DNA from 2 places in the Leifsonia shinshuensis genome. Region 2 is predicted to be linked to the other one. Evidence: predicted binding sites of a transcription regulator. Region 2 holds the regulator's gene; the other holds the start of a gene.
The links. Region 2 encodes LexA, which represses DNA repair genes until DNA is damaged. Its sites were predicted from a motif close to TCGAACANNTGTTCGA; they were not measured.
Positions count from the first base shown of each region.

Region 1: F1C12_RS03825 (DUF6504 family protein) is a predicted target of LexA. The motif match lies at 6,571-6,586, and genes of this name have one in related genera.

Region 1 covers NZ_CP043641.1:792,213-802,942, reverse strand. Annotated here, with positions in the region: gene F1C12_RS03845 (error-prone DNA polymerase) at 1-2,895, opposite strand, end outside; gene F1C12_RS03840 (DNA polymerase Y family protein) at 2,895-4,493, opposite strand; gene F1C12_RS03835 (hypothetical protein) at 4,494-5,189, opposite strand; gene F1C12_RS03830 (DUF3097 domain-containing protein) at 5,329-6,177, opposite strand; gene F1C12_RS03825 (DUF6504 family protein) at 6,259-6,549, opposite strand; gene F1C12_RS03820 (DUF1707 SHOCT-like domain-containing protein) at 6,653-7,174, shown strand; gene F1C12_RS03815 (VIT1/CCC1 transporter family protein) at 7,193-8,302, opposite strand; gene F1C12_RS03810 (helix-turn-helix transcriptional regulator) at 8,299-9,279, opposite strand; gene F1C12_RS03805 (cation diffusion facilitator family transporter) at 9,319-10,287, opposite strand; gene F1C12_RS03800 (hypothetical protein) at 10,377-10,730, opposite strand, start outside.
Region 2 covers NZ_CP043641.1:195,925-206,654, forward strand. Annotated here, with positions in the region: gene F1C12_RS00985 (class I SAM-dependent methyltransferase) at 1-199, opposite strand, end outside; gene hflX (GTPase HflX) at 289-1,824, shown strand; gene F1C12_RS00995 (methylenetetrahydrofolate reductase) at 2,052-3,032, shown strand; gene metE (5-methyltetrahydropteroyltriglutamate--homocysteine S-methyltransferase) at 3,029-5,380, shown strand; gene F1C12_RS01005 (metallopeptidase family protein) at 5,470-5,820, shown strand; gene lexA (transcriptional repressor LexA) at 5,888-6,559, opposite strand; gene F1C12_RS01015 (LysM peptidoglycan-binding domain-containing protein) at 6,794-7,174, shown strand; gene F1C12_RS01020 (histidinol-phosphate transaminase) at 7,482-8,606, shown strand; gene hisB (imidazoleglycerol-phosphate dehydratase HisB) at 8,603-9,205, shown strand; gene hisH (imidazole glycerol phosphate synthase subunit HisH) at 9,202-9,834, shown strand; gene priA (bifunctional 1-(5-phosphoribosyl)-5-((5-phosphoribosylamino)methylideneamino)imidazole-4-carboxamide isomerase/phosphoribosylanthranilate isomerase PriA) at 9,887-10,633, shown strand; gene F1C12_RS01040 (SseB family protein) at 10,617-10,730, shown strand, end outside.

The sequences.
Region 1 (10,730 bases), 600 kb from region 2:
CCAGATCGCCTGCCGCGGGCTCAGCCCGAACCCCTCGAACGCCCCGGCCGCGGCGAGCGCCTCCAGCTGCGCCACCGTCAGCCCCACCCGGCGGGAGAGGTCGCTCAGGTCGCGGTAGGGGCCGGACGCCTCCCGCTCGGCCACGATCCGCCCGGCGAGGGTCTCGCCGATGGAGGTCACGCCCGCCAGCCCCAGCCGCACCGCGTGGCCGGCGTCGCGGCGGTGGGCGGCGAAGTCGAGCGGCACGGCGCGGTCGAAACCGCCGACCGGGGGCTGGTCGGGCTCCAGGCACGGGTCGGTCCCGGTCGGCCCCTGCCTACTCTCGTCGATCGCCTCCAGCAGCGGGAACACCCCGGAGAGCTGGATGTCCGGCCGGCGCACCACCACGCCGTGCCGCCGCGCGTCGGCGGTGAGCGTGCGCGGCGAGTAGAACCCCATCGGCTGCGCGCGCAGCAGCGCCGCGAGGAACGCGCCGGGGTAGTGCAGCTTCATCCACGAGCTGACGTAGACCAGCAGTGCGAAGCTGATCGCGTGGCTCTCGGCGAAGCCGAAGTTGGCGAACGCCTCGATCTTCTCGTAGATCGCGTCGGCGTCGGCGCCGACGATCCCGTTGTGCGCCATCCCCTCGTAGAGCTTCGCCCGCAGCGCGCCGATCTTCTCGATGCCGCGCTTGGAGCCCATCGCCCGGCGGAGCAGGTCGGCGTCCTCCGCGGTGCAGTCGCCCACGGCGACGGCCATCTGCATCAGCTGCTCCTGGAACAGCGGGACGCCGAGTGTCCGCTCCAGCACCGGCACCAGCGCGGGGTGCAGGTAGGTCACCTCCTCCTTGCCGAGCTTGCGGCGGATGTAGGGGTGCACGGCGCCGCCCTGGATGGGGCCGGGCCGGATCAGCGCGATCTCGATCACCAGATCGTAGAAGCTGCGCGGCTGCAGGCGCGGGAGGGTGCCGATCTGCGCGCGGCTCTCCACCTGGAACACCCCGATCGAGTCGGCGCGGCACAGCATGTCGTAGACGCCGGCCTCCTCCTTCGGGATGCTGTCCAGCGTCCACGCCTCGCCGAGCGACGCCTCGATGGTGCGCATCGAGTAGTCGAGCGCGGAGAGCATCCCGAGGCCGAGCAGGTCGAACTTGACCAGGCCCATCCAGGCGCAGTCGTCCTTGTCCCACTGCAGCACGGTGCGGTTCTCCATGCGGGCGTGCTCGATCGGGCACACCTCGCCGACGGGCCGGTCGGTGAGCACCATGCCGCCGGAGTGGATGCCGAGGTGCCGCGGGAACTTCAGCACCTGCTGGGCGAGGTCGACCACCGCCTCCGGGATGTCGTGGTCGTCGGTGCTGGTGACCTTGCTCCAGGAGTCGATCTGCTTGCTCCAGGCGTCCTGCTGCCCGGTGGAGTGGCCGAGCGCCTTCGCCATGTCGCGCACGGCGTTCTTGGGCCGGTAGGTGATGACGTTGGCGACCTGGGCGGCGTTGTGCCTGCCGTACTTGGCGTAGACGTACTGGATGACCTCCTCGCGCCGGTCGGAGTCGAAGTCGACGTCGATGTCCGGCTCCTCCTCGCGCATCGAGGAGAGGAAGCGCTCGAACGGCAGGTCGTACTTGATCGAGTCCACCGCGGTGATCCCGAGCAGGTAGACCACCGCCGAGTTCGCCGCGGAGCCGCGGCCCTGGCAGAGGATGCCGCGGCTGCGGGCGAACCGCACGATGTCGTGGACGATGAGGAAGTAGCCGGGGAAGTCCTTCGCCTCGATCACGTCCAGCTCGCGCTCGATGCGCTCCCGCTTTGCCGGGTTGCGGTCGAGGTCGGGGTAGCGCTCGGCGGCGCCGCGCCAGGTGAGCTCGCGCAGCCAGCTCATCGGGGTGTGGCCCTCCGGGACCTCCTGCTTCGGCAGCTTCGGCCGGGCGCTGCGCAGCCGGAACGCCAGGTCGTCGGCGATGTCGGCCGTGCTCTCGACCGCGCCGGGGTAGCGGGCGAACCGGGCCGCCATCTCGCGGCCGCTGCGCAGGTGGGCGGCGGCGGAGGCGGGCAGCCAGCCGTCCATCTCGTCCAGGCTGCGGCGGGCGCGCACCGCCGAGACCGCCGTCGCGAGCGGGTACTGGGCGGGCGTGGCGTAGTGGACGTTGTTGGTGGCGACGACCGGGAGGCCGAGCCGGCCGGCGATCCGGGCGAGCACGTCGTTGTCTGTGGTGTCGCGCGGGCCGCCCTGGTCGATCAGCTCCACCAGCACGTTGTCGTGGCCGAACAGCTCGGCGAGCCGGGCGACCTCCCGTTCGGCAGCCTGCTCGCCGTGCTCGGCCAGCGCGAGGCGCACGTCGCCCTTGCGGCAGCCGGTGAGCACCATCCACTCGCCGCCGGACTGCTCGGCGAGTTCGGGGAGGCCGTACACCGGGCGGCCCTTCTCCTCGCCGGCGAGCTGGCCGGCGGTGATGGCGGCGGCGAGCCGGTGGTAGCCGGACTGCTGCCGGGCGAGCAGGACCAGGTGGCTGCCCTCCGGATCGGCCTCGCCGTTCTGCGGCCGGCTGAGCGAGAGCGACAGCTCGGCGCCGAACACGGTCTTCACGCGCTCGTAGGCCTCCGCGGCCTCGGCGAGGCGGACGACGCCGTACAGGCCGTCGTGGTCGGTGAGGGCGAGGCCGTGCAGGCGCAGGCGGGTGGCCTCCTCCAGCAGCTCCTCCGGCGCGCTGGCGCCGTCGAGGAAGCTGAAGGTGCTGTGCGCGTGGAGTTCGGCGTACGGGACGTGGCCTTCGTCCGGCTCGTCGGAGATGGACTGCGCGACGTACTTCTGCCGCTTGCGCGAGGAGGGGCGCTCCGGCTGCTCCTGCTCGCTGACGCGGCGGCCGCTCAGCCGGCGCTCGAACTCGGCCCAGGGGATGGGCGGGTTGTTCCACCCCATCAGTCGTACCTCGCCTCCGCGACCCAGGCCGTGCCGGTGAGGGCGAGCAGCCAGGCCGTGCCGTCGGCGTCCACCAGCTGGAAGCGGTGCATGGCGCGGGCGAGCGTCGTGTCCCACCAGCGCTCGCGGACCGGCCAGGGCCCCGCCCAGGAGTCCACCGGGCGGGCGTCGCGGGCCGAGCCGGTGGGGGAGAAGCTGACGATCGGGGCGGTGACGTCGCCGCGGTCGGTGACCTCCACCGGCTCGCCGGACGCGTTCAGCACCGCCACCGGCCGCGGCACCTCGAACACCGTGGAGGGCGCGGGCGCGGGCAGCGACCCCGGCCAGGGCCGATCCGAGCGGGCGACGCCCACCGGCCGGTCGCCCCACGGCACGAGCACCTGCCGGTCGGACAGCGCGCGGCCGCCGCCGATCGTCGCGGTGACCACGGCGTCGTGGCCGAGCATCCCCTGCACACGGGTGAGGCCGTGGTGGATGCGCTCGTCCGCGCCGCCGCCCCACAGGCCGTCCTCGTGGTGGCCGATGTCGTCCACGGCCTCCGGAGCCACCGCGACCTTGGCGATCGGGGAGGCCAGCCCGGAGTCGATGGAGCCGGCGCCCTGCAGTTGCCAGCGCACCCGGTCGACCACGTCGGAGGCCGAGAACAGCCGGGGGTGCTGCCAGCTCCGCTCGCTCACCCTCCCGCGCTCGTCGGTCACCTCGATGCGCAGCGACGTGCAGACCAGGCCGGCCTTGGTGAGCCCGGCGACGAACTGCTCGGCCGTGCCGCGGAACGCGAAGGTCACCTGGTCGACCCGGTCGAGGGGAGGCTCGAACTCGATCGCGCGGTCCAGCACTTTCGGCGGGGTGCGCGGCACCACGGCGGCGCCGTCCATCCCGCTCGCCAGGTCGTGCGCGTGCTCGCCGCGCTCCCCGAACCGCTCGCGGACGTCCAGCCGGTCGAGCCGGGCCAGGTCGCCGAGGCTGCGCAGGCCCAGCCGGCGCAGCAGCGGGGTGAGCTCGGCGAGGCCGAGCTGGGCGACCGGCAGCGGGGCGAGGAAGGCGGGGGAGCCGCCGGGTGGCACGATGCGGACGCGGGGTGCGGTCTGTGCCACCCCGGCGGAAGGGGCGAGCCCGGTGGAGCGGGCGGCCTGCTCGGCGGCGAACGGGCCGTCGGCGATCCCGATCCGCACGTCGTCGAGGGCGAGCCCGGTCACGTTCTCCAGCCCTTCCAGGCAGCGCAGCAGCTCGGCCGCCGCTGCCTCCTCTCCGCCGTAGTACCGCGCGGGTCCGCGCGCCCGCAGCACGCAGGTGCCGGGCCGCACCGCCTGGACGCCCGGCGTGATCTCCTCGATCGCGGTCAGCACCGGTTCGAACGCGCGCGCGTCCAAGACCGGGTCGTAGAGGACGATCTCCAGCTGCGGGCAGCGCGACTGCGCCTCCCTGACCCGGAGCCCGCGGGTGACGCCGTCGGCGCGGGCGTGCGAGGAGCAGGCGAACACCATCCCCTTCTCGATCAGCGCCAGCGGAACCTCCGCGGGCAGCTCGAGCCGCTGCCGCGCGGCGATGACCGGCCAGTCGGGGCACCAGAGCACGATCGCGCGGGTGACCTGGCGCACCTAACTCACCGCCTCCAGGCGCGTGGGGGCGGAGGCGCGGAACGTCTCGTCCATCGCGGGCAGCCAGAGTTCGGCGCGGCGCCGCGGCCCGGCCCCGCCGCGCGGTGCGGCCTCCACCGTCACGCGTCGCGAGTGGAGGTAGCCGGCGCCCTCGCCCAGGCCGTCCCAGCCGCTGCGGACGACGGAGAGCGCCGCCTCCGCCTGCGGCCAGTCGCCGGCGACGACGAGCGTGGCCTCCCGCTGCCGCAGCCGCGCGGTCAGCCGGGCGACGTCGCCGCTTTTCGGCTGCTCCGGGGGCGCGACGGCGATCACACCGAGCACGTCGGCCATCGCGGCGGTGACCGTCAGCCACTGCGGCCCGGGATGCGGCACCAGCACCAGCCGCTCCAGGTCGATGCCGAACCGCCCGGCGGCCTCCGCTCCGAAGTCGGGCATCCCGACCACCCCGCACCAGGCGCCGGCCGCGCTCGGCCCGGCGAGCATCGCCATCAGGAGCGTGCTGGAGCCGTGCACCGTGTAGGCGGCGCCGGCTTTGAGCGCCCCGCCGGGCAGCAGCGCGGCGAGCGCGGGATGCGTCTCCAGCCGCCGCGCGTCGAGCTTCGTCGCCTGCATCTGGCGGATGCGCGACTGCAGCTCGTGCACCTGCGCCCGGTCGGCGACCGGGTCGGGGAAGGCGGGTGCGACTGCCAGGGACATACGTCTATTTTCGAACACATGTTCGAATACCGCAAATGGATTCTGGTGCGCGAAAGCGCGACAGGAGAAACGGCCCGGAACTCCTTCCGAACGTCGTTCTGCGGGAGTTCCGGCGCGTGTTGCGGCGGGATCTCCTGCGCTACGGGCGGCCGACCGGCTCGGTTACGAAGTCGATGAGGCGCTCGACCCGGCCGAGCAGCTCCGGCTCCAGGTCGGCGTAGGTCCGCACCCGGCCCAGGATGAGCTTCCATGCCCGGGCGATGTCGGCCTGCGTCTCGTGCGGCAGCCCGAGCGCCGCGCAGATGCCGTGTTTCCACTCGATGGACCGCGGGATCGACGGCCAGGCCTCCAGCCCGACCCTGGCCGGCTTCACCGCCTGCCAGATGTCGATGTAGGGGTGGCCGACCACGAGCACGTGAGCGCCGAACGGCCCGCGCGCGACCTGCTCGGCGATCCGGCTCTCCTTGGAGCCGGGGACCAGGTGGTCGACCAGCACGCCGATGCGGCGGCCGCGGTCGGGGGCGAACTCGCGCACGATCGCGTCCAGGTCGTCCACGCCCTCCAGGTACTCGACGACGACGCCCTCGACGCGGAGGTCGTCGCCCCACACGCGCTCCACCAGCTCGGCGTCGTGGCGGCCCTCCACGAAGATGCGGCTGGCGCGGGCGACGCGCGCCTTCTGGTCGCCGACGGCGAAGGACCCGGAGGCAGTCCGACCGCGGCCGGCCGGCGCCCGGCTCGGCGCGGCGAGCTTCACGGGCTCCCCGTCGATGAGGAAGGCGGCGCTCAGCGGGAACACCCGCTTCGCCCCGAAGTAGTCCTCCAGCTCGACGGTCTGCGCCTCCAGCCGGACGATCGCGCCGCAGAACCCGGTGCCGGCCTCCTCGACCACGAGATTGCGCACGGCCTCCACGGTCGGCACGGCTTTGCGGCCGGCGTTCTTCCAGTCGCCGGCCAGCACATCGGATCCGTAGCGGTCGTCGTCCATCACGTTCAGAGAGGGTAGGGGATGGGTGGGGCGCGGTGGGGGAGGCTCCCCGAGGGAGGGTGGGATGCGAAGGCGGCTGCCTCAGTCGAAGATCCGCACCAGCCACCAGCTCCGGTCGTCCGCGTCGTGCCGCACGTCGAACACGTGCGCCACCCCGCCGTCGCTGGTCGCCTGGAACCGCCACCCGCCGATCTCCCGCGGCAGCGCCCCGACGCCGTACCGGTGTTCGCCGAACGGCCGCCACCACGCGCAGATCTCCGCCCAGACGGTCGGGGTGTCGCTCACCCGGTAGCGTGTGGAGCGCCAGACCAGGCGGGTCGGGATGCCGTCCTCGGTGGTCCACACGGCCACCGCCTCGTCGATGTCGGTCATGAGCACGGGTTCCTCTCGAAATCGAACGTATGTTCGAATGCAAGTGTAAACCTGCGCGCCGACGGACGCACCTGGAATGCCGTGCGACTGCCATACTGACCCCATGACAGACTTCGGGGATCCGTCGAGCGCGTCGCTGCGCCTCAGCAACGACGAACGGGAGCGCGCCGTCGCCGCGTTGCAGTCCCACGCCGCGCAGGGGAGACTGAGCGACGCCGAGCTGCAGTCGCGGGTCGCGGCCGCGCGGTCCGCCGTCACGCGCGGCGACCTCCAGCCGCTGTTCGCCGACCTGCCGGGGGTGCTGCACCTCGACGGCGCCGCGCCCGCGCAGGGAGCCGCGCCCGCTGCCGCCGGAGGCCCGGCCGATCCGGCCGCCGCCGCGTGGCAGGCGTCGCAGCCCGGACCGGCCCCGTACGGCTATCCGCCGGCTCCCGGCGAGCACGGCCGGCCGGTGAACCGGTGGGGGCTGCTGGTCGTGTCGATCATGCCCTTCGTGGCCGTCATCCTGTTCTTCCTGACCGGGATGGCGTGGGGCTACGCGTACAGCTGGCTGTGGTTCCTGCTCATCCCGCTGGCCGGGGCGCTGGTGTACGGCGTCGACGGAGGGGACCGGCGGCGGCGCTGACCGCGCACTCCAATCGCGTCAGCCGACCGTCGCGCCGAACAGCAGTCCAAGCAGGTACGTCGCGGCCGCCGCACCGTAGCCGATCGCGAGCTGCCGCAGTGCGCGCTTGAGCGGCGACGCGCCCGACAGCAGGCCGACGACCGCACCCGTCCCGAGCAGCACCAGCCCGACCAGCACGGCAGCCACGATGATCGCCGCGGTGCCGGTCAGGCCGAACAGGAACGGCAGGATCGGGATGAGCGCTCCCGAGGCGAAGAAGCAGAAGCTCGACAGCGCAGCGCTCCAGCCGTTGCCGATGGCCTCGTGCTCGTCCTCCGCCGCGCCCTGCACCGCGACGGGCGACGTGTAGGCGCCGAGCGTCGAAAGCACCTCGTGGGCGTGCGCCTGCGCCTCCACCTGGTCCATGCCGCGCGCCCGGTAGACGAGGGTCAGCTCGTTCGCGTCCACATCGAGGTGGGGGAGAGCTGAGCTCGTCGCGGGGTTCGGGCTGGAGGCCTCCAGCAGCTCGCGCTGCGACCGCACCGAGACGTACTCGCCGGCGCCCATCGACAGCGCGCCGGCGAGGAGGCCGGAGATGCCGGTCAGCAGCACGACGTGGCTCGCCACGCCGCTCGCGCTGACGCCGAGCACGAGGGCCAGGTTGCTGACCAGGCCGTCGTTGGCGCCGAACACGGCCGCGCGGAACGTCCCCGACAGCCGCTGCCGGCCGCGGGCGGCGAGCGCGCGCACGACCTCCTCGTGCACCTGCTCGTCCGCGGCCATCTGCGGCGTGGCGTCGGCGTCGTCCGCGTACGGCGACCGGGCCTCTGCGCGCTGCGCCAGGGCGAGCACGAACACCGACCCGAACCGGCGGGCCAGGAAGCCGAGCATCCGGGTGCGGATGTCGCCGCGCAGCGGACGGCCGACCTGGTCGCCCAGGAGGCCGAGCCAGTGCTGTTCGTGGCGGCGCTCGGCGTCGGCGAGCGCGAGCAGGATCTCCCGCTCCTCGCCCTCCCGGCGGCCGGCGAGGTCGCGGTAGACGGCGGCCTCGGCGCGCTCGTCGGCCAGGTACTGCCGCCAGCGCTTGATGTCGGCGTGCGTCGGGGTGCGCGGTGCGGGTGGGGTGGGGGTCGGCTCGGGCGTGCTCATCGGGTGACGAGTCTACCGGCGGAGGTGAAACGCTCGCCCCAGAGAGCGGCCAGTTCGCGCACCTCGGACGGCCCCTCGATCGCGAACGGCGCGGCGACGGCGGCGAGGCCGAACAGCGCCCACTCGGCGGAGTCCGCCGAGATCCGGACCCGGGTGCGCGCCGTCCCGTTGGGCACCGCCGCGTCCGCGGATGCCGTGGCCCAGCGCCCGATCGCCTCCTCCACGACGGCGAGCGGCGCCTCGATCACGGCGTCCACGATGAGCGAGTCCGCCGCGCCGGCGAGCGAGTCGCGCACGTACTCGGCGGCGTCGGCGGCGGGCAGCGTCCGCGGCCGGAACCGTGCACCGGTCGGCCGCGGCCCGCTCATCCGGTCCAACCGGAAGCTCCGCCAGTCGAACCGGCCGATGTCGTAGGCGACGAGGTACCAGCGCCGGCCGACCGAGACCAGCCGGTGCGGCTCGACCGTGCGTTCGGACGCGTCCCCGTCGCGGCGGACGTACGAGAACACCAGGCGCTCCTCGTCGCGGCAGGCCTGCGCCACCACGGTGAGCAGCTCCGCGTCCACCACCGGCCCCGGCCGCAGCTCGGAGGCCAGCGTCGCGACGCGGAGGGCGTCCACGCGCCGGCGCAACCGCGGCGGCATCACCTGGACCACCTTGGCGAGCGCGCGCACGGAGGCGTCCGCGACCCCTGCGATGCCGCTCTGCGCCGCCGTTCGGAGGCCGACGGCCAGCGCCACAGCCTCCTCGTCATCCACCACGAGCGGCGGCAGCGACGCGCCGGCGGCCAGCTGGTAGCCGCCGGCGACCCCGCGCGTGGCGTCGACGGGATAGCCGAGATCGCGCAGCCGCTCCACGTCGCGCCGGAGCGTGCGCGGCGACACCTCCAGCCGGTCGGCGAGCTCCTGCCCCGGCCAGTACCGGTGCGTCTGCAGGAGCGACAGGAGCTGGAGCGTGCGTGATCCGGTGCTGGCCATACCCCCAGTGTGCCGCGAGAACCGGTCGGGATGTGACCGCTATCGCTGTTCGAGCGCGTCCGGGTCGTGCGGCAGCAGCGCCGGGGCGCCGCGGCGGGACAGGGTGAGCACCGCCTCCGCCACGTGCTCGTCGCGCTCGATCGCCCGTTCCACCTCGTACAGGTCGTCGGCGACGTCCGACTCCTTGTCGTCGCCGATCAGGTCGACCGCCGCGACGAGGAACACCCGCTCCGGCCCCACGTACTCCAGGTGCAGATAGGTGACGCGCTCGACCTGGGGATGCTGCAGGAGGGCGACGAGCGCCGCCTGGTTCACCCGGTCCGGCGCGGGCTCGCCGAGCAGGAAGCGCCGGTTGCGGTCGATCAGCACGACCGCGACGACCGCCAGCAGGATGCCGACCAGGATGGAGCCGACCGCGTCGTAGACCGCGTTGCCGGTGAGTTCGTGGAGCAGCACGCCGAGGAACGCGATCACCAGTCCGATCAGCGCCGCCGCGTCCTCCGCGAAGACCGCGCGGAGCGTCGGGTTGGAGGTGCTGAGCACGTGCTCCAGCGTCCCGGTGTCGCGTTCGGCCGCCATCGACCTGGCCTGCCGGAACGACTGGAAGAACGAGATGCCCTCGAACACGAACGCGACGGCGAGCACGATGTAGTTGACCAGGTAGTCGCTGTCCGGCTCGCCGGTGCCGAGCTGGGAGAAGCCGTGCAGGATCGAGACCACCGCGCCGGCCGTGAACAGCCCGACGGCGGCGAACAACGACCAGACGTAAGCCTCACGGCCGTAGCCGGTCGGGTGGAGCTCGTCCTGCGGCCGGAGGGCGCGCCGCTCGGCCTGCAGCAGGAAGATCTCGTTCCCGGCGTCCGCCCAGGAGTGCGCGGACTCCGCGACCATCGACGCGGACCCGGTGAGCACCGCGGCGACGGTCTTCGCGAGGGCGACGACGATGTTCGCCCCGAGCGCGAGCAGGACCGTGAGCAGACTCTGGCCGGAGCGCTTCGGGTTCGCCATGCCCGCAAGAGTAGAAGGAGCCGGGGGAAAGAAGAAGGCCCCGGATCTGTCGATCGGGGCCTTGTCCATTGGTGGGGGACGGCCCGTGCTTACACCGCGCCGTCGTCGGTGATCGCCAGCAGCACCGCCTCGGGGTGCGCCCGCACGCCGACGACCGCCTCCGAGGAGAAGACGCCCTCAAGCTCTGCGGCGACGACCTCGTACAGCGCCACCGTGAACTCGCTCTCCTCGAGGTCGAGCAGTCGCAGCGGGTTGAGAGTGTCGGTGCCGCTGGGTTCGGTGGAGATGTCCCGGCTGCCGACGAAGGGGATCTCGGTCTCCGCGCCCGCCAGTCCGACCGCCTGGGCGGTGTTGTGGAGGACGTGCACCACGGCAGCCTCGGCGGAGGTGTCAGCGGGGATGGGAAGCTGATCCCGGTTGACGTAGGCCATGCGGACGTTGTC
Region 2 (10,730 bases):
GGTCGAGGAACTGACCGCCGGGCGGCGCGGAGGGGACATGGTCGAGGAGCACTCGCGTACCCATGTCGATGCGCTCGGGGCTGAAGATCCCGTTCGCCGTCACCAGTTCGTACGTCTGGCCCGCCAGGCGTGCGGTGAACGGCCGCAGGTTCAATTCGCTCTCGGGAGCGGGTGAGAAGTAGTGATCTCCGCTGGCCATATAGAGGACCGTACAGGACGCGGACCAACAGACAAACACGGCAGAACAGACAGACTAGGGTGTACCCCACCTGGATCAGGGGACAGTGAATGACCGAACGAACAGATTTCGAAGAACAGACCGCAGAAGTGACCACCGACCACACCGTCGACGACGTCGTCGCGCGCGTGCTCGCCACCCAGCAGAACCGCGCGACGGTGACGCTCTTCGGCTCAGGAGCCCAGGCGCTCCAGCACAGCGACACCGACGGCGGCGGCCACGACGGCGAGCAGTTCGACCGCGAGGAGCGCGCCGCGCTCCGCCGCGTCTCCGGGCTCTCCACCGAGCTCGAGGACGTCACAGAGGTCGAGTACCGGCAGCTGCGGCTGGAGAACGTCGTGCTCATCGGCGTCTACTCGCAGGGCTCGCTGCAGGACGCGGAGAACTCGTTGCGCGAGCTCGCCGCCCTCGCCGAGACCGCGGGCGCCGCGGTGCTCGACGGCCTCCTGCAGCGGCGGCCGCATCCCGACCCCAGCACGTACCTCGGCCGCGGCAAGGCGGAGGAGCTGGCCGGGATCGTGCGCGCGCTCGGCGCGGACACCGTCATCGCCGACACCGAGCTCGCGCCCAGCCAGCGGCGCGCGCTGGAGGACGTGGTGAAGGTGAAGGTGATCGACCGCACGGCCGTCATCCTCGACATCTTCAGCCAGCACGCCAAGAGCCGCGAAGGCAAGGCGCAGGTCGAGCTCGCTCAACTCGAGTACCTGCTTCCGCGCCTGCGCGGCTGGGGCGAGTCGATGTCCCGCCAGGCCGGTGGCCAGGTGGGCGGCGCGGGCGCCGGCATGGGCTCGCGCGGACCCGGTGAGACGAAGATCGAGCTCGACCGGCGCCGCATCCACTCGCGGATGGCGAAGCTGCGCAAGCAGATCGCCGGGTTCAAGCCGGCGCGCGAGGCGAAGCGGGCGAACCGCAACCGCAACTCGGTGCCCTCCGTGGCGATCGCCGGGTACACGAACGCGGGCAAGTCCAGCCTCCTGAACCGGGTGACCAAGGCGGGCGTGCTCGTCGAGAACGCCCTGTTCGCGACGCTGGACGCGACCGTGCGCCGCTCGGTGACCGCCGACGGCCGGCTGTACACGCTGGCCGACACGGTCGGCTTCGTGCGCAACCTGCCGCACCAGCTGGTGGAGGCGTTCCGCTCGACGCTGGAGGAGGTCGCCGACTCCGACGTCATCCTGCACGTGGTCGACGGGTCGCACCCCGACCCGGCGTCGCAGCTGGCGACAGTCCGCGACGTGATCGGCGAGGTCGGCGCCAGGGACATCCCGGAGATCGTGGTGTTCAACAAGGCCGACCTCATCCCGGCCGACGACCGGCTCGTCCTGCGCGGCCTGGAGCCCGGCGCGATCTTCGCGTCGGCCCGCACCGGTGAGGGCGTGGACGAGGTGCTCGCGGCGATCGCGCGGCTGCTGCCCGACCCGTCCGTCGAAGTCGAGCTGGTCGTCCCGTACGACCGCGGCGACCTCGTCTCGGCGCTGCACGAGCGCGGCCGGGTGCTCTCCACCGAGTACGTGGAGGACGGCACGCGCGTGCGGGCGAGGATCATGCCGGAGTACCAGTCCGTGTTCGAGCCCTTCGCCGTCTAGCGGAGGCGCGCACCGGAACAGGAGGCCGGGCGGAATCACTGTGTCACTAGATGACGCAGCGGGTTCCGCCCGGCCTCCGTGGTTGTTACTGTGTCTGCACAACCGAAGCGGGCGACCGCTGACGTGGTGCGACAGCCGAGCCCGGCACCCGCCCGCCCCCTCCCTTCCGACGGCCTCCACCGCCGAGGAGCGAGGGCGCCCGTGACGCTGATCGACACCGAGGGACCATGGACTGTACCGACGCGCGGTTCTCATTCGAGCTGTACCCGCCGCGCAACGAACGAGCCGCCGCCGCGCTGCCCGCGACGATCGACCGGCTCGCCGCCGCCGGTCCCGACTTCATCTCGGTGACCTACGGGGCGAACGGGTCGTCGCGCTCGTCGTCGCTGGAGGTGCTGCGCTACATCCTGGAGCACACCGACGTGAGCCCCATGGCGCACCTCACCTGCGTCGGGTCGACGCACACCGAGGCGAACCGGCTGATCCGCGAGTTCCTGGACGCCGGCATCCGGCGCTTCCTCGCGGTGCGCGGCGATCCGCCGGCGGGCCTCGCCCCCGGGGACGACGGACTCGGCGACATCAAGAGCTCCTCCGAACTCGTGCAGCTCATCCACCGGGTGCAGGCCGAGCGCGTCCCGTACGACGCGCTCCCGGTGCCCGGGCTCCACGCGCAGGCCGTGCTCTCCCACCGCGAGCACGTGCAGATCGCCGTCGCCGCCTTCCCGCACGGCCACCCGTCGCGGTCCGTCTCGCAGGACATCGACGCCCTGCTCGCGAAGCAGGCGGCGGGCGCCAACCTCGGGATCACCCAGCTGTTCTTCCACGCCGAGGACTACCTTTCGTTCGCGCAGAAGGCCAGGGAGGCCGGGGTGACGTTCCCGATCCTCCCGGGGATCATGCCGGTCACCTCGCCCGCGCGGCTCGCGCGGATGCTGGAGCTCAGCGGCGAGGACCTCCCGAGCGACCTCGCGATCCAGCTGGAGGTCGAACCCGACGACGAGGGCAGGCGCGAGCTCGGCATCGAGTGGACAGCGCGCCTGGCGCAGCGGCTGCTCGACGGCGGCGCCCCCGGCATCCACCTCTACACGTTCAACCAGCACACGGCCGTCCTCTCGGTGCTCGAGAGGGTGGGGTTGCTGGATCCGACCAACGCGACCACCGCAACGACCACCGCAGCCACCTCGCAGAAAGCAGGCGATCCCGCATGACCGACACCACCACACGTTCCGCCTTCCCGGTGGGCACCATCATCGGCTACCCGCGCATCGGCCGGCGCCGCGAGCTCAAGAAGGCCGTCGAGGCGTTCTGGGCGGGGCAGACCACCGCCGACGAGCTGGAGGCCACGGCCGCCGAGCTGCGCGCCGCCACCCGGGAGCGCCTCGCCGCGCTCGGGCTCGGCCGCGACGACGCCGCGATCCCGGAGAGCTTCAGCTTCTACGACCAGGTGCTCGACGCGGCCGTGACCGTCGGCGCCATCCCGTCGCGGTTCGCCGGGCTGGCCGCCGACGACGGCTCGGTCGACCTGGCCGGCTACTTCACGATCGCCCGCGGCGAGGGCGAGAAGGCGCCGCTGGAGATGACCAAGTGGTTCGACTCCAACTACCACTACCTCGTGCCGGAGATCGGTCCGGAGACCGCCTTCCGGCTGGCATCCGACCGCATCGTCCGGGAGTTCGAGGAGGCCCGCGCAGCCGGCTTCGTCACGCGCCCGGCGATCGTCGGCCCGGTGACGTTCCTGCTGCTGAGCAAGGCGAGCGACGACGCGCCGGAGGGCTTCCGCCCGCTGTCGCGGCTCGGCGACCTGCTGCCGGTCTACCGTGAGCTGCTGGCGCGTCTCGCCGCCGCGGGCGCGCCGTGGGTGCAGCTGGACGAGCCCGCGCTCGTCTCCGAGAGCGTCGAAGAGCCGCGCACGGAGGTGCTGGAGGCCGCGCGCGCCGCGTACGCCGCGCTGGGGGGAGCCGCCGAACGGCCTGCGATCTTCGTCGCGGCGCCCTACGGCAGCCTGGACGACGCCCTCCCGGTGCTCGCCGTCTCGCCCGTGGAGGCGATTTCCCTCGACCTGGTGAAGGGCGGCGTCCCGGCCGGACTCGACGCCGCCACGACCGCCGGGCTGGCGGGCAAGACCCTCGTCGGCGGCGTGATCGACGGCCACAACATCTGGCGCGGCGATCTGGAGGCCGCGTTCGGGAAGCTGACGGAGCTGCTGTCGCTGAGCCCCGACGTCGCGGTGTCGACCTCCACCTCGCTTCAGCACGTCCCGCACGACGTGGACGACGAGCCGGACCTCGACGCGCGCTTGAAGACGTGGCTCGCGTTCGCCGACCAGAAGGTCGGCCAGGTCGCCGTGCTGGCGCGCGGCATCGTGGACGGCCACGAGGCCATCCAGGACGAGCTGACCGGCGCGACCGCGGCGCTCGCCGACCGTGCAGCCGCCCCCGGCGTGCGCGTGGAGGCCGTGCGAGCGCGCGAGGCCGGGCTCACCCGGGCCGACTTCCGCCGCGGCGAGTACGGCGCGCGGCAGGCGGCGCAGGACGAGGCACTGCACCTGCCGTTCCTGCCGACCACCACGATCGGATCGTTCCCGCAGACCGCGGACATCCGCCGCTCGCGCGCCCAGCTCGCCAAGGGCGTCATCGACGAGGCCGAGTACCTGGGCCGGATGCAGGCGGAGATCAAGCGCGTCGTCGACCTCCAGGAGGAGATCGGCCTCGACGTGATCGTGCACGGCGAGCCCGAGCGCAACGACATGGTGCAGTACTTCGCCGAGAACCTGGACGGCTTCGCGGTGACGCAGAACGGCTGGGTGCAGTCGTACGGGTCGCGCTGCACGCGCCCCTCGATCCTCTGGGGCGACGTGTCGCGGCCGAAGCCGATCACGGTCGACTGGTCGACCTACACCCAGACGCTGACCGAGAAGCCGGTCAAGGGGATGCTGACCGGGCCGGTCACGATCCTCGCCTGGTCGTTCGTGCGCGACGACCAGCCGCTCGGCGAGACGGCGCGGCAGGTGGCGCTGGCGCTGCGCGACGAGATCGCGGACCTGGAGGCGGCGGGCATCCGCGTCGTGCAGGTGGACGAGCCGGCGCTGCGCGAGCTGCTGCCGCTGAAGCGCGCCGATCAGGCCGGCTACCTGGAGTGGTCGGTGGGCTCGTTCCGGCTCGCGACCTCCGGGGTGGCGGACAAGACGCAGATCCACACGCACCTCTGCTACTCGGAGTTCGGCGTGGTCATCGACGCGATCCGCAACCTCGACGCCGACGTGACCAGCATCGAAGCCGCGCGCAGCCGGATGGAGGTCGTCCACGACATCCAGCGCTCCGGGTTCGAGCACGGCATCGGCCCTGGCGTCTACGACATCCACTCGCCGCGCGTGCCGTCGGTCGCCGAGGTGACCGAGCTGCTGGAGACGGCGCTCGGCGCGATTCCCGGTCGTCAGCTCTGGGTGAACCCGGACTGCGGGCTGAAGACCCGCGGCTACGACGAGACGGTGGCGTCGCTGCGCAACATCATCGCGGCGACGCGCGACGTGCGGGAGCGGGCGGGCGTCACGGCCTGAACCGCTCCGCCGGCCGAGGCCGTGCTGTCCCGTTCCGCTCTGCGCGGACGGGGGAGCGCGGCCTCCGCCGGTTCGGGGATGATGAGCGCATGGTGCGCATCTCGGACGAGGAGTTCGACGCTCTGGTCGACGAGGTGTTCGACGCGCTGCCGGACGACATGGTGCGGCCGCTGGAGAACGTGGCCATCCTCGTCGCCGACCAGCCCACCGGCGCGCGCCCTCGGCTCTACGGGCTCTACACCGGGCATCCGCTGACGCGACGCGGGGTCTACGGCTTCGGGGAGCTCCCGGATCGCATCACGCTGTTCCGCAACAACCTCGAGGCGTCGTGCGCGACCGTGGACGAGCTGCGCGCCCGAGTGCGCGTGACCCTCGTGCACGAGATCGGCCACTACTTCGGCCTGGACGACGCCCGCCTCCAGGAACTCGGCTGGGCCTAACCCAAATCGAGACGTGACTAATCGCGGAAATCGCGGTGGCGAATCCCGCAACTAGTCACGTCTCGGGTCAGACGGCGCGGAGGACGGCTACGACCTTGCCGAGGATGGTGGAGTAGTCGCCCAGGATCGGCTCGAAGTTCGAGTTGCGCGGCAGCAGCCAGGTGTGGCCGTCGCGCTGGCGGAACACCTTGACGGTGGCCTCCTCGTCCAGCATGGCCGCGACGATGTCGCCGTTCTCCGCCGTGTTCTGCGCGCGGACGACCACCCAGTCGCCGTCGCAGATGGCGGCGTCGATCATCGACTCGCCGATCACCTTGAGCATGAAGAGCTCGCCGTTGCCGACGAGCTGGCGCGGGAGTGGGAAGACCTCCTCCACCTGCTGCTCGGCGGTGATCGGCACGCCGGCGGCGATGCGACCCACCAGCGGGACCATGGCGGCGTCGCCGACCGGGGTCTGGTTCTCGAAGTCGGGGGTGGGCGCCGACGGGAGGTCGATGAGGATCTCCAGCGCGCGCGGCCGGTTCGGGTCGCGGCGCAGGTAGCCGCTCAGCTCCAGCTGGTTGAGCTGGTGGGTGACGGAAGAGAGGCTGGAGAGGCCGACGGCGTCGCCGATCTCGCGCATGCTCGGCGGGTAGCCGCGCTGGCTCACGGACTTCTGGATCACGTCGAGGATGGCGAGCTGCTTCTCGCTGAGGTTCTTGCGGCGCCGCGTGCGCGGAGCCTGGTTCTCGTTCGACACGCTCGTCCCTTCGTGACCGTCGCCGACACCCGGAGGAACCGAATGTCGGTGGTGCCTGGTTGTCTTGCGTCCAGACAATCGAAACTGTATCCACAGTACGGCTGCCCGACAAACATGTGTTCGAGTGTGTCTCGAAAAACATCGGGGATTTTCTGCCGGCCCGAGGATTGCGGTCTCGAACATTCGAAGATATATTCGGAACAGAGCTTCGACCGAAGCCCTTTGGAGGTCACGATGAGCACAGCAGTGGTTCACAACGTCGGGATGACGAACGTTGAGATGGGCGACGCGGGGATGTCTTCGCGCGTTCGGCTGCGGCTGACGCGGCGGGGACGAGTGGTCCTGACGCTGCTCGCGGCTCTGCCGATCGTGATCGGGGCGTTCGTGTTCGCGCTCAACGGTGGGGGTGCGGCGGCTTCGGGGGAGCAGACGCACGCGACCTTCCACTACGTGACCGTGCAGTCGGGGGACTCGCTGTGGTCGGTGGCCTCTCGGCTGGCTCCGAATGCGGACCCGCGGGATGTCATCGCCGATCTGGTCAGCCTGAACGGGCTGTCGTCGGCGGTGGTGACGCCGGGGCAGCAGCTGGCGATTCCGGCGCAGTACGACAAGTAGGGGGCGGTTGATCCGCCGCCAGCTCAGCTCGCTCACCTACGGCCGCCGAAAAAGGAGCTTTGGGGCGACACGGCGAAGCATTTCCTGTTGCTCCGTCCGCCGCGGCCGCGACACCTCAGGTGAAGGAGATTTGGTGTGACAGGTCGGGCAATTTCCTGCAGAAGGGGGTTCGGCAGAAGATTTGGGGTCGTGTCTCCTTCTCTAGGTCTTCTGGGGCGGCGGCGACCGAGGGGCGTCGAGGCGGGGGGTGTGTGTCTTGAGGCGTCACACGGCGGGAGGGCTCAGCGCTGCTGACTACCATTGAGGGGTGACCTCCCTCTCCGATCTTCCGATCCGTGACGACCTGCGCGGTCGCACCCCGTACGGGGCGCCGCAGAAGGTCGTGCCCGTCGCGTTGAACGTGAACGAGAACACGCATCCGGTTCCGGAGGACGTCGCCGCCGACATCGTCGCGCGGGTCGCCGTCGCCGTCACCGGGGTGAACCGCTACCCGGACCGGGAGTTCACCGAGCTGCGGGAGGCGTTCGCGCGGTACCTCGGGCACGGACTCGCCGCCGAGCAGCTGTGGGCGGCCAACGGGTCCAACGAGGTGCTTCAGCACATCCTCCAGGCCTTCGGCGGGCCGGGGCGGAGCCTGCTCGGGTTCGCTCCCACGTACTCCATGTATCCGCTGCTCGCCTCCGGGACCGGGACGAGCTGGATCGCGGCCGGACGCGACGCCGAGTTCGAGCTGTCGCCCGAGACCGCGGCGGCGGCCGTGCGCGAGCACGATCCGGACATCGTCATCCTCTGCTCGCCGAACAACCCGACCGGAACGCCGCTGACGCTCGAGACGATCGAAGCCGTGTACTCCGCGGCGCGCGGCATCGTGATCGTGGACGAGGCTTATGCCGAGTTCATGCCGGACGGCGAGCCGTCGGCGCTCACGCTGATCCCCGGGCGGGAGCGGCTGCTCATCTCTCGGACCATGAGCAAGGCGTTCGCGTTCGCGGGCGCGCGCGTCGGCTACCTCGCGGCCGATCCGGCCGTCGTTGACGCGCTCCGGCTGGTGCGCCTGCCGTACCACCTGTCCGCGATCACCCAGGCCGCGGCGCTCGGCGCTCTCGCCCACTCCGACGAGATGCTCGCGATGGTCGGCGAGATCCGGGCGCAGCGCGACCGCCTCGTCATCGAGCTTGCCGAGCTCGGCTACCGACCGCACCGCAGCGGCAGCAACTTCGTGCTCTTCGGCGGCGTCGACGACCCGCACGCGGTGTTCGAGGCCCTGCTGGAACGCGGTGTCCTCATCCGCGACGTCGGCATCCCGAACCACCTCCGGGTCACCGCCGGCACCGAGACCGAGACGACCGCGTTCCTGGAGGCCCTGCGGGCGCTCGGCCGCCCGACCGGAGCCGTGGAGGCCGGCGCGCAGTCGGTAAGCTCGCAGTCATGACGAATCGGACCGCCCAGCTCCAGCGTGCGACCAGTGAGTCGAGCATCGAGCTCAGCCTCGACCTCGACGGCACCGGGAAGTCCGACATCCACACGTCGGTGCCGTTCTACGACCACCTGCTGACCGCGTTCGCCAAGCACTCGCTCACCGACCTGACGGTGCGGGCGACCGGGGACACCGACATCGACGTGCACCACACCGTGGAGGACGTCGCCATCGTGCTCGGCCAGGCCATCCGCGAGGCGCTCGGCGACAAGTCCGGCATCTCCCGCTACGGCGACGCCCTTGTCCCGCTGGACGAGGCGCTCGTGCAGGCCGTGGTCGACATCTCCGGGCGACCCTACCTCGTGCACGGCGGCGAGCCGGCCGGGTTCGAGTTCCACCTGATCGGCGGGCACTTCACCGGGTCGATGGTGCGCCACGTCTTCGAGGCGATCGCGTTCAACGCCGGGCTGACCGTGCACGTCACGGTGGTCGGCGGGCGCGACCCGCACCACATCGCGGAGGCCGAGTTCAAGGCGTTCGCGCGCGCCTTCCGCCAGGCGAAGGCGCTCGACCCGCTGGTGTCCGGCATCCCCTCGACCAAGGGCGCACTGTGAGCGCACCCGACGTCGTCGTCTTCGACTACGGGACCGGAAACGTCCACTCCGCCGTCAAGGCGTTGGAGGCCGCGGGGGCGAACGTGGAGCTCACCGGCAACCGCCGGCGCGCGCAGGAGGCCGACGGCCTCCTCGTCCCCGGGGTCGGCGCGTTCGCCGCGGTCACCGAGGCGCTGCGCCGCTCGCACGGCGACGAGGTGATCGACCGCCGGCTCGCGGGCGGACGCCCGGTGCTCGGCATCTGCGTCGGCATGCAGGTGCTGTTCGAGCGCGGCGTCGAGCACGGGGTGGAGACCGAAGGGCTCGGCGAGTGGCCGGGCACGGTCGACCTGCTCCGCGCCGAGGTGGTCCCGCACATGGGCTGGAACCGGGTCGACGCGCCGGCGGACTCCGTGCTGTTCGACGGCATCCACGACGAGCGCTTCTACTTCGTGCACTCCTACGCAGCGCAGGAGTGGACCCTGGAGGCCACCGGGCCGTTCGCGGCGCCGCGCGTGACCTGGGCCGAGCACGGCTCGCGCTTCATCGCCGCCGTCGAGAACGGGCCGCTCAGCGCGACCCAGTTCCACCCCGAGAAGTCCGGCGAGGCGGGCCTGAAGCTGCTGCGCAACTGGATCGGCTCGCTCTAGCGGCCATCCCCGTCCGCCACGCGGACCCGAACCACCCCGACAGAGGAAACACATGAGCGAATTCACGAACACGCCCAAGCTCGTCCTGCTGCCCGCCGTCGACGTCGCCGACGGCAAAGCGGTGCGGCTGACGCAGGGCGAGGCCGGCAGCGAGACCAGCTACGGCGACCCGGTCGACGCCGCCGCCGAATGGGTGGACGCCGGCGCCGAGTGGATCCACCTGGTCGACCTGGACGCCGCGTTCGGCCGCGGCGACAACCGCGACCTGCTGCGGAAGGTCATCCGCCAGACCAAGGGCGTCAACATCGAGCTCTCCGGCGGCATCCGCGACGACGCGTCGCTGGAGCACGCCCTGGAGATCGGCGCGACCCGCGTCAACCTCGGCACGGCGGCGCTGGAGAACCCGGAGTGGGCGGCGAACGTGATCGGCCGCTACGGCGAGGCGATCGCGGTCGGCCTGGACGTGCGCGGGACGACGCTGGCGGCCCGCGGCTGGACGCGCGAGGGCGGCGATCTGTGGGAGGTGCTGGCGCGACTCGAGGAGGCCGGCTGCGCCCGCTACGTCGTCACCGACGTGACCAAGGACGGCACCCTCAAGGGCCCGAACCTCGACCTGCTGCGCGAGGTGATGGAGCGCACCGAACGCCCGGTGGTCGCCTCCGGCGGCATCTCCAGCCTCGACGACATCGCCGCGCTGCGCGAGCTGGTGCCGCTCGGACTAGAGGGCGCGATCGTCGGCAAGGCGCTCTACTCCGGAGCCTTCACGCTGCCCGAGGCGCTGGATGTCGCCGGCGACTGAGCCAGGGGACGGGCTGGAGGGCGACCCCGAGGACGCCGGACCGGGCGCGCCGTCGAGCGGTCCCACCTCCACCGGCGCCGGCCGGCTGGCCGGGTTC